One region of the Pseudomonas sp. GW823-FHT02E01 genome, then DNA from elsewhere that is predicted to be linked to it. Evidence: riboswitches for the same ligand, from Rfam matches in the RefSeq annotation. Region 1 holds a riboswitch; the other holds the start of a gene.
The links. A riboswitch is a leader RNA that binds a small molecule or an ion and turns the genes downstream of it on or off. The one in region 1 is predicted to bind cobalamin.

Region 1 (5,093 bases):
ATCGTTCAACTCACTGGCCTGCACCAGCCCCAGGTGCCGGCTCGGCAATTCGATCCCGGTTTCCCGGGACAGCGCGCCGTACCAGCGCAAACCTTCAGTCAAACTGCCTTCGAGCAGTTGCGCATGGCGCTGCGTGCCGACACGATTGGCCAGCACGCCGGCAAACGGCAAGTCCGGCTGATAACGCGCCAGCCCCAGGGCCAATGCGCCAAAGGTCTGGGCCATGGCGGTGCCATCGATCACCCCCAGCACCGGCACACCGAAATGCCGCGCCAGATCGGCGCTCGACGGCGTACCGTCGAACAACCCCATGACGCCTTCGATCAGGATCAGGTCGGCTTCAGCGGCGGCTTCCCACAGCAACCGGCGACTCTCCTGTTCGCCGACCATCCACATGTCCAGCTGATACACCGGCGCACCGCTGGCGCGCTCGAGGATCATCGGATCGAGAAAGTCGGGCCCGCACTTGAACACTCGGACCTTGCGCCCCTGATTGCGATGCAATCGGGCCAGTGCCGCGGTGACGGTGGTCTTGCCCTGGCCAGAGGCCGGCGCGGCAATCAGTACCGCCGGACAGTGCCGAGGCTGACTCACAATTCGACGCCTTTCTGCGCTTTGATCCCGGCTTGAAAGGCGTGCTTGATCACGCCCATTTCGGTGACGGTGTCAGCCATCTCGATCATCTCCGGCTTGGCGGCACGACCGGTGACCACCACGTGTTGCATCGGCGGCCGGGCCTGCAAGTCGCTGAGCACCTGATCGAGATCGAGGTAGCCGTGCTTGAGGGCGATGTTCAGCTCATCGAGCACCACCAGACCGATGGACGGATCGCGCAGCAGTTGCTGCGACACCGCCCAGGCGGCTTCGGCGGCGGCGATGTCGCGCTGCCGGTCCTGGGTTTCCCAGGTAAAGCCTTCGCCCATCACATGAAAACGCACCTGCTCGGGAAAGCGCCGGAAGAACAACTCCTCCCCCGTACTGTTGCGGCCCTTGATGAACTGCACCACGCCGCATTGCATGCCGTGCCCCATGGCGCGGGCAAGCATGCCGAAGGCCGAACTGCTCTTGCCCTTGCCGTTGCCGGTCAGCACCAGCAGCAGGCCACACTCGTTCGGGGAATTGGCGATGCGCTCGTCGATCACGGCTTTTTTGCGCTGCATGCGCGCCAGGTGGCGTTCGTCACGATCGGGGGTATCAGTCATGGGGGAGCTCTCCGTTGAGGCAGGAATAACGGCGGGCAGGCACAAGAATAGAAGGCAACAAGCCTGGCATCGCCCACCGTGATGCCGCTGGATGAATCAGGCCGGTCTCCGGGCTCATGAGTGGCCGCGGGGCCAGACCGTGCGCCTTCCCGCATCAAATCGACACAGTGGCATCACACACAGTTTTCACTCATTTACCGTTGCGGGGGCAGCGCCGGAATTGCGGGCCTTCGACCAACAGAAGGACTCACTCACCGGCTTCCCTGTTTCACTCTGTCGACCCAAGCCACAGAGCACCTGAAACAAGCCGCGAAGGTTAGAGGGTTGGGGGTGGAGCGTCAATTAAAGCCGGGAGGCCATCGACCGAATAACTGCCATCAATCAATAAACTGACGTCAATCTTGTGCCACGCTCCCAGCAGTGATATCAAAGAGCCACAAACTCACAACACAACAACAAGGGTGAGCCCATGCAAGGCATGATCATCAGCAATCCAAAGCTGGAATTCCTGCGCCCGGTGCTCGAACGCTGGTTCGAATGCATCGACCGTTACAACGCCGTCCGCGGTGATGGCGACACACCGTACTGGCACGACGAGAAGGCCAATCTCGGACTACTGTCTGCCGCCGCCTGGATGGCCGAGATGGTCACGCTGCAACAGACGCCCACCCGCAAGCAGACCGAAGAAGGCGAACGCAACAGCCGCGCCGACCTGCTCCTGGCTTCACCCGAAACCCGCGCCTACATCCAGACCAGCCAGCGCTGGCCACGGGTCAACAGCCTCAATCTGACCCAGGCCCTGCTCGATGTTGCCAGCGATGCGAAGCGCGTGAGCCACGCCAGCGACCTGAAACTCGGCTGCCTGTTCGTCGCCCCGCAAAAAGCCCAGCAGGGCGCCACACCGGAAGAGCTCCAGGACATGGTCGACGACCTGCAAAAGGAACACAGCTGCGCTGTCGCCTGGTATTTCCCTTATGCCTACCGCAAGTTGCGCAACGAAGCCGGCAACTATCACCCCGGCATAGCAGTGCTGTTCAAGGAGGCACGTGGCTAAGGGTTGAACCATCGGACGACAACGCGCCTCTATGATTAGAACAAGGCACTCATAGGGAAGACCGTATGCGCACGCCCCCGCTCGTTCTCGTTATCGCGTTCTGCGGAGGGCTCGCCGCTTGTGGCGGGACCGCCCGCCTGCAAGTCTCCGACGGCACCGGTCCTTCGCCTCAACTGCCAGAACCCGACAAAACCCTGATCCCGACCGTGAACATCGCCCCGGCCATCGGCTGGCCGCAGGGTGCGAAGCCCATCGCCGCCAATGGCACCCAAGTGGCCGCTTTTGCCGAAGACCTGGATCACCCGCGCTGGCTTTATGTACTGCCCAATGGCGATGTGCTGGTGGCGGAAACCAATGCCCCCCCAAAACCCGAAGACGGCAAAGGCATTCGCGGCTGGATCATGAAGAAATTCATGGGGCGTGCCGGAGCCAGGGTGCCCAGCGCCAACCGCATCACCTTGCTGCGCGACAAGGACCACGATGGGGTCGCGGAAACCCGCACGGTGTTTCTGCAAAACCTCAACTCGCCCTTCGGCATGACCCTGGTCGGCAATGACCTGTATGTGGCCGACACTGATCGCCTGCTGCGCTTTCACTATGAAAGTGGCGATACGCAGATCAAGTCACCGCCGGCAAAAGTGGTCGACCTGCCGGGCGGCCTGCTGAATCACCACTGGACCAAAAACGTCATCGCCAGCAAGGACGGCAGCAAGCTGTACGTCACCGTGGGTTCCAACAGCAACGTTGCGGAACACGGCATGGACAAGGAAGAAGGTCGCGCGGCGATCTGGGAAGTGGATCGCGCCACTGGCCAGCAGCGGATCTTCGCGTCCGGCCTGCGCAACCCCAACGGCATGGCCTGGGAACCGCACAGTGGCGCGCTGTGGACTGCGGTCAACGAACGGGATGAAATCGGCAGCGACCTGGTACCGGACTACATCACCTCGGTGAAAGACGGCGCATTCTATGGCTGGCCGTACAGTTACTTCGGCCAGCATGTCGATATTCGCGTCGAGCCGCAAAACCCGGACCTGGTGGCCAAGGCTATCGCCCCGGACTACGCCGTCGGCCCGCACACGGCATCACTGGGCCTGACGTTTGCCGAAGGCAACAAGTTACCGTCGCGCTTCAGGGAAGGCGCCTTCATCGGCCAGCACGGCTCCTGGAACCGCAAGCCGCACAGCGGCTACAAAGTGATTTTCGTGCCCTTCCGCGCCGGCAAGCCGGTCGGGAATCCGGTTGATGTGCTCAGCGGGTTTCTCAATGGCAAGGAAGAAGCCATGGGCCGCCCGGTGGGCGTGGTGATAGACCGACAGGGTGACCTGTTGGTGGCCGATGATGTGGGGAACAAGGTGTGGCGGGTGTCCGCTGCCAGATAACACCATCCCGGATGAACTCAGAAACCTGTGGGAGCGAGCTTGCTCGCGATGAGGCCGGCACATTCAACATCGATGCTGACTGACCTACCGCTATCGTCGGAACGCCGCCCGGAGCAAGCTCGCTCCCACAGGATTTCCAGCTCAGCGTTTGCGGCAAAGGGTCAATCCATCACCCAACGGCAACAACGACAGATCCACCCGCGCATCGTCCTTCAACGCCCGGTTGAGCGCCTGGATCGCCCGGGTGTCCGCGCTCTCGGAACTGGTCTCGAGTACGCGCCCGCTCCATAGCGTGTTATCGAACACCGCCAGCCCGCCGACCCGCAGCAATCGCAGGGCGTGCTCCAGATAAGCCGGGTAGTTGGCCTTGTCGGCATCGATGAAAACCAGATCGAACTGGCTTGGCTGGTCCAGCTTGCCGAGGGTTTCCAGCGCAGGTGCCAGACGCAGATCGATGCGTCCGGCCAGCCCGGCTTCCTGCCAGTAACGCAGGGCCGTGGCGTTGTAGTCGCCGGGGATATCACAGCAAATCAGCGAACCCTCAGCGGGCAATGCCGCCGCCATGCACAGTGCGCTGTAACCGGTAAAGGTGCCGACTTCGAGCAAACGCCTGGCCCCCGTCAGTTTCACCAGCAAAGCAAGAAACTGCCCCTGCTCAGGAGCCACCTGCCAGCGTGCCATCGGCAGCGCCTGGGTCTCATCGCGCAAGCGCTTGAGCAGAGGCGTTTCACGCAGGGAAACATCGAGCAGGTATTGGTACAGGGCGTCGTCGAGATTGAGCGTGCGAGCAGTCATGACCACCAGCTCCGGAGGTTATGGATTGCGCGCCAAATGTTCAGGCTGCAGAACACGCTTGGCGCTCAGGTAAGCTTTTTGCCAATACGCCTTGGACAGGCTGTCGAGCTTCACGGTGCCGCCGGTGGCCGGCGCATGGACGAAACGCCCCTCTCCCACATAGATGCCAGCATGACTGACCTGGGAACCGCCATTGGTGGCAAAGAAAAGCAGGTCGCCGGTCTGCAAGCCATCCTTGCCCACATTCGCCGCTTGCATGGAGATCATCTCGCGCGTGGTACGCGGCAAGGCAATACCGGCGACATCGCGGTACACATAAGCGATCAGGCCGCTGCAATCAAATCCGGAATCCGGCGTATTGCCGCCCCAGCGATAAGGCGTGCCCACCAGACCGAGCGCGCGAAACAGCACGTCTTCCGCTTCGGGCGAAAAAGCCTGTGAGGAACCAAATACGATGGGAGCGCGAACCACCGGCGCAGGAGGCGGTGTGCGGCTGGCGCAGGCACTGAGCAGCGCTGCGAAGAACATGATTGCGAGGCGGGCCGACGTCGTCATAAGCAGAACATCCTGATCTGGCTGCGGCTTTTTCTGCGGGGAGCGCAGAAAAGAAAACCGCCTGCGTGGGACGCAGGCGGTTTGCCATCATTTGTAGATCAAGATTCT
Region 2 (5,093 bases), on a different contig from region 1:
CTTCGATTCAACCTTCCCGGCAATATCTGCCAGCGTGCCCACCACCCAATCCTGATCCGGCCAGCTCGCTCGATGCACCACTGCAATCGGGCAATCGGCGCCGTAATGGGGCAGCAGTTCCTCGACGATCTTCGCCAGGTGACTGACCCCCAAATGAATCGCCATGGTCGCGCCGTGCTGCGCCAGGCTGGAGAATTCCTCTCCGGGTGGCATGGCGGTTTTGTCGGCGTAGCGAGTCAGGATCACGCTCTGTGAAATGTCCGGCAGGGTCAGTTCCGCGCCCAAGAGCGCTGCGCAAGCGGCTGCGGCAGTCACGCCGGGTACGATTTCGAACGCAATGCCCAGTTCACGCAGATAGCGAATCTGCTCGCCAATTGCGCCATACAGGCTTGGATCGCCAGAGTGCACCCGGGCCACATCCTGGCCTTTGGTGTGGGCGGTCTTGATCAGGTCGATGATCTGTTCCAGGTGCAGTTCGGCGCTGTTGACCACCTGTTCGGCACAGTGACCTTCCAGTACGGCGGCCGGCACCAGTGAGCCGGCATATATGATCACCGGGCAACTGCGAATCAGCCGCTGGCCCTTGACGGTGATCAGTTCGGGGTCGCCGGGACCTGCGCCAATGAAGTAGACGGTCATCGTCGGTTCCTGTGGGAAAAAGGGGCTGAACAGGCCTTCAGATGAAGAATGTTCATGATCAAAGGCGGGGATTATCGGTTTTTACGCAGCGCCAGCCAATGCCAGGGTTGCCTGGGCATATTTTTGTCGTGGAATCAGCAGTTTTGCCGGGGCCTGGGCCAGTTGTTCGGCCAGGGCCAGTGCGGCGCTTTCCGCAACGCCGTAGCAACCGGTGCGTTCAAACGCGATTTGCGATTGATGGCTGAGTTGCGGTTCATAAGCGGCCAGTTGCTCACTGCTGAAATACATCAGTTCCAGGCCGAGTTGCTGAGCCAGTTCGATCAGTGCAGGTTCGTCGCGCTTCGAATCGATGCTGGCCAGCGCCTTGATTTCATGACGAGCTATCTGGTGCGCCTCCAGCGCCTGATCGAGCAGCGCCAGCAACGTGCTGACGGGGCAGCCCCGTTGGCAGCCCAGACCGACCACCAGGGTCGGCGCTGTGCTGACGTCAGTCATGCGTTGTATTGACCATCGCTTTTGCGACGGAACAACCAGGCGCTGATCAGGCCCAGGGCCAGCCAGAATGCCACGTTGGTCAGTTGCGAAGCGATTTTGAACCGGGTTTCCAGTGCCTCTGGAGCAAGCATCGAATGCACCTCCGGTTGCGGCGCGCCAATCACATGGGGGACGGCGAGGATCGCCGCGCCGAGGACTTTCATCAGCCAGTGACGGCTGAACACGATCAGCGCAATACCGACGGCGGTGGAGGCGGCGGTACCGACCCACCACAGTTGCCGTTGTGCGAGGTCGGCGGCGGCAGTGCCTGGCAATTCAGGTGGCAGACCGAGGGTCGGCGCGAGCACGAAGGTTGCGTAACCGGCCAGGCCCCAGAGCAGGCCTTGAGAGGTTTTGGTCGGCGCACGCAAGGTGTACAGGCCGGCCAGCATCAGGGCGAAACCGACCGCCACCACCAGGTTGCCACCAGTGGTCGACAGCACGCGCTGCCAGCCATCTTCCGGCTCCCAGGCTTGTGCATCATGAGTGTGAGCAGCCATCGCACCGTCGGCGTGTTCATGCATTTCAACAGCGGCCGGTTCGGCTTTTTCGTAGGTCTCGGCCTGCAAAATCAGCGGGGCGACCCAGAAACTTTGCAGCAGGGTCAGCAACAGGGCGGCCAGCAGCCCGGTGAAACCTGCGGTTTGCGCAATACGCTTGATCATGTCGACAGCTCTCAATGGCACGGGAACGCGGAGCTGTGACGGGTATCGTGGGCGGCGTTGTGCACCGCTTCGATGTGCGAGAAACCGGCGAAATACACAAGGCATGCGCCCAGGATCGACGCGCAGACGGCGGCGGCCAGACGTTGGGTCAGGGTTGAGGTGGTGCTTGCGGCTGTGTGTTCGGCGCTGCTGATGATCGACATGGCGTTTCCCTCTGGTCTGTCAGCGGGGAATAAGAGCGCATGCAAAACCCCGCACGACCAGGCGCGCAAGGTTTCAAACAGCGCCCGCCCACCGCGGGTTTGTTGGTTCAGTGATCGTACTGGTCACTTTGTGTTGCGGGCCGGTCTCCGGGCTCACGAGGGGCAAAGGCTTGCGCCTGGACCTGAAAGCATCACCTTCCCATGCCGCAGTGGCACAGTGGATCTGACGCTTCGCTCGCTTACCGTTGCGGGGGCAGCACCGGACTGACATGGCTTAAGAGTAAAGCACATGATTCACCGGTTTCCCGTTTCACCCTGTGAAGGGCACCCGTAACAAGGTGTGTAGGAGAGCATGGGCGGGGGTTGGGCGTCAATTGGCAGGGGTTCTCGTTTGAGTTTCTGTGGCGAGGGGGCTTGCCCCCGTTGGGCTGCGAAGCGGCCCCCTTACTTTTATCCAGACAAAGCGTGCACTCTGGATTTGCGACGGCTTCGCCGCCGAACGGGGGCAAGCCCCCTCGCCACAGGGATCGCAAGCATTGACCCGCCCCAAGACCATGCGTAGCCTTGCGCTTTCGAGGTTCTTCGGCGTTTGTCGAAGCTAAGAAGGGAACGCGGTCAATGCCGCGGCTGCCCCCGCAACTGTGAACGGTGATGTTCGTTGCCACGCCACTGCTGACTCAATCCATGAGGCCGGCGGGAAGGCGCAGCGAATGCCAGGCTCAAGCCCGGCACATCGTCAGCCAGGAGACCTGCCTCGTCACAGATTCTCACTTTCAACCGGGCGGGGTGATCCGGTGGCGAACTCTTCAGGCACGCGCGTGCGCGTTGCCGGTCGTCGTCCCGTATGCCCGCCAGCTTAGCCATAGGGCATCCGATGAAAACACTGGCCAAACTCCCCGTCACCATCGTTACAGGCTTTCTCGGCTCGGGTAAAACCACGCTGCTGCGCCACATGCTCGACAACGCCCAGGGTCGCCGCATCGCGGTGATCGTCAACGAATTTGGCGAGTTGGGCATCGACGGCGAAATCCTCAAGCAATGCTCCATCGGTTGCACCGAAGAAGAAGCCAACGGCCGTGTCTATGAACTGGCCAACGGCTGCCTGTGCTGCACCGTCCAGGAAGAATTCTTCCCGGTGATGCGCGAACTGGTGGCCCGTCGCGGCGATCTGGACCACATTCTCATCGAAACGTCCGGTCTGGCGTTGCCCAAGCCGCTGGTGCAGGCCTTCCAGTGGCCGGAAATCCGCAGTGCCTGCACGGTGGATGCGGTAATCACCGTGGTCGACAGCCCGGCCGTGGCCGCCGGCACCTTCGCCGCGTTCCCGGATCAGGTCGACGCCCAGCGCAAACTCGACCCGAACCTGGACCACGAATCGCCGCTGCACGAACTGTTCGCCGACCAATTGGCCAGCGCTGACCTGGTGATCCTCAACAAAACCGACCTGATCAACCCGACGGACCTGGCCCGTGTGCGCCTGGAAGTCGCCGAAGAGTTGCCGCCAGCGGTGAAAATCATCGAAGCCAGCAGTGGTCGCCTGCCGCTGGACGTGCTGATCGGCCTCGGTGTCGGCTCCGAAGAACACATCGACAGCCGCCACAGCCACCACGACCATCATCACGATGGCGACGACGATCATGATGACCACGATCACGACGCCTTCGATTCGATCTCCATCGAACTGCCGCAAGCCGACGAAAGCCTGCTGCTGGACGCGCTGACCCAGTTGGTGGTCCAGCACGGCATCCTGCGCGTCAAGGGCTTTGCGGCGATTCCGAACAAGCCGATGCGCCTGCTGATCCAGGGCGTGGGTACGCGTTTTGACAAGCATTTCGACCGCCAGTGGGGCGCCGAAGAGGCGCGAGTCTCTCGCCTGGTGCTGATCGGCCAGAAACTGGACGCCACTGTTCTCGAAGCGCAATTGCGCGCCGCGCTCAGCGTGTAAGCCATGCACCTGCTCAGGACCCAGCCCGGCGGTTTCGTGTCGGATGACAACATTGCCGACCTTGGACAAACCCCCGCCGAGCTGGTGGTCCTGTGCAGCGGTGATTCCAGCCTGGCGCTGCTCGCCGAAGCGGCGCAGCAGTTGCCCGACGATTACCCGAGCGTGCGCCTGGCCAACCCGATGCAGGTGCAGAACCATGCCTCGGTTGACCTGTACGTCGATGAAGTCTTGCGCCACGCCAAGGTCATTCTGATCTCGCTGCACGGCGGCATCGCCTATTGGCGTTACGGCATCGAGCGTCTGGTCGAGCTGTCGCAGCGCGGCGTGCAGCTGATTCTGGTGCCAGGTGATGATCGCCCGGACCCGGAGCTCAGCGACTTGAGCACCGTCGGTGCCGAGGATCGCGATCGCCTCTGGCAGTTTCTGCGCCAGGGCGGCATGGGCAACGCCCTCGACTTCTTCCGCTGCCTGGCCAACCGCTGGCTGGCCCGTGATTACACCTGGGATGAGCCGCAAATCCTGCCGCGTACGGCGATTTACCATCCGCACAAACACTCTGCCGCGCTGAGCGACTGGCAGGCCGACTGGCACGTGGGTCAACCGGTGGCGGCGGTGCTGTTCTACCGCTCGCATTTGCAGGCGGCGAACACCGCATTCATTGATGTTTTTTGCCAGCGTTTGCAGGCGGCGGGGTTGAATCCATTGCCGATTGCGCTGGCCAGTTTGAAAGAACCCGGCTGCCTCTCGGTGGTCGAGGACTGGCTGGATGAAGTCGAAGCTTCAGTGATTCTGAACACCACTGGCTTCGCTCAATCCAGTCCGGAAGCACCTCATCTGCGCCCGTTTCGCCGCAATATCCCGGTGATCCAGGCGATTTGCGCCCAGGACAACGAACCCGGCTGGCGCGCCAGCGAACAGGGGCTTGGCCCCCGTGACCTGGCGATGCATATCGCGTTGCCTGAGCTGGACGGGCGCATCATCAGCCGCCCGATCAGCTTCAAGGACCTGGCGTGGCGCAGTGAGCGTAGTCAGTCGGATGTAGTCTGCTACCGGCCACAACCGGAGCGCATGGACTTCGTTGCCGAACTGGCGCGGCGCTGGATCGAT

Region 2: another riboswitch for cobalamin. It lies ahead of cobW (cobalamin biosynthesis protein CobW); the one in region 1 lies ahead of cobO (cob(I)yrinic acid a,c-diamide adenosyltransferase).

The regions. Positions count from the first base shown of each region.
Region 1 covers NZ_JBXAJS010000011.1:28,020-33,112, forward strand. Annotated here, with positions in the region: gene AC1RDQ_RS23605 (cobyrinic acid a,c-diamide synthase CobB) at 1-594, opposite strand, end outside; gene cobO (cob(I)yrinic acid a,c-diamide adenosyltransferase) at 591-1,202, opposite strand; cobalamin riboswitch at 1,285-1,518, opposite strand; gene AC1RDQ_RS23615 (hypothetical protein) at 1,672-2,256, shown strand; gene AC1RDQ_RS23620 (PQQ-dependent sugar dehydrogenase) at 2,322-3,635, shown strand; gene AC1RDQ_RS23625 (O-methyltransferase) at 3,777-4,430, opposite strand; gene AC1RDQ_RS23630 (C40 family peptidase) at 4,449-4,985, opposite strand.
Region 2 covers NZ_JBXAJS010000010.1:69,709-74,801, forward strand. Annotated here, with positions in the region: gene cobM (precorrin-4 C(11)-methyltransferase) at 1-639, opposite strand, end outside; gene AC1RDQ_RS22730 (cobalamin biosynthesis protein) at 721-1,134, opposite strand; gene AC1RDQ_RS22735 (CbtA family protein) at 1,131-1,838, opposite strand; gene AC1RDQ_RS22740 (CbtB domain-containing protein) at 1,850-2,041, opposite strand; cobalamin riboswitch at 2,163-2,388, opposite strand; cobalamin riboswitch at 2,600-2,812, shown strand; gene cobW (cobalamin biosynthesis protein CobW) at 2,916-3,986, shown strand; gene cobN (cobaltochelatase subunit CobN) at 3,990-5,093, shown strand, end outside.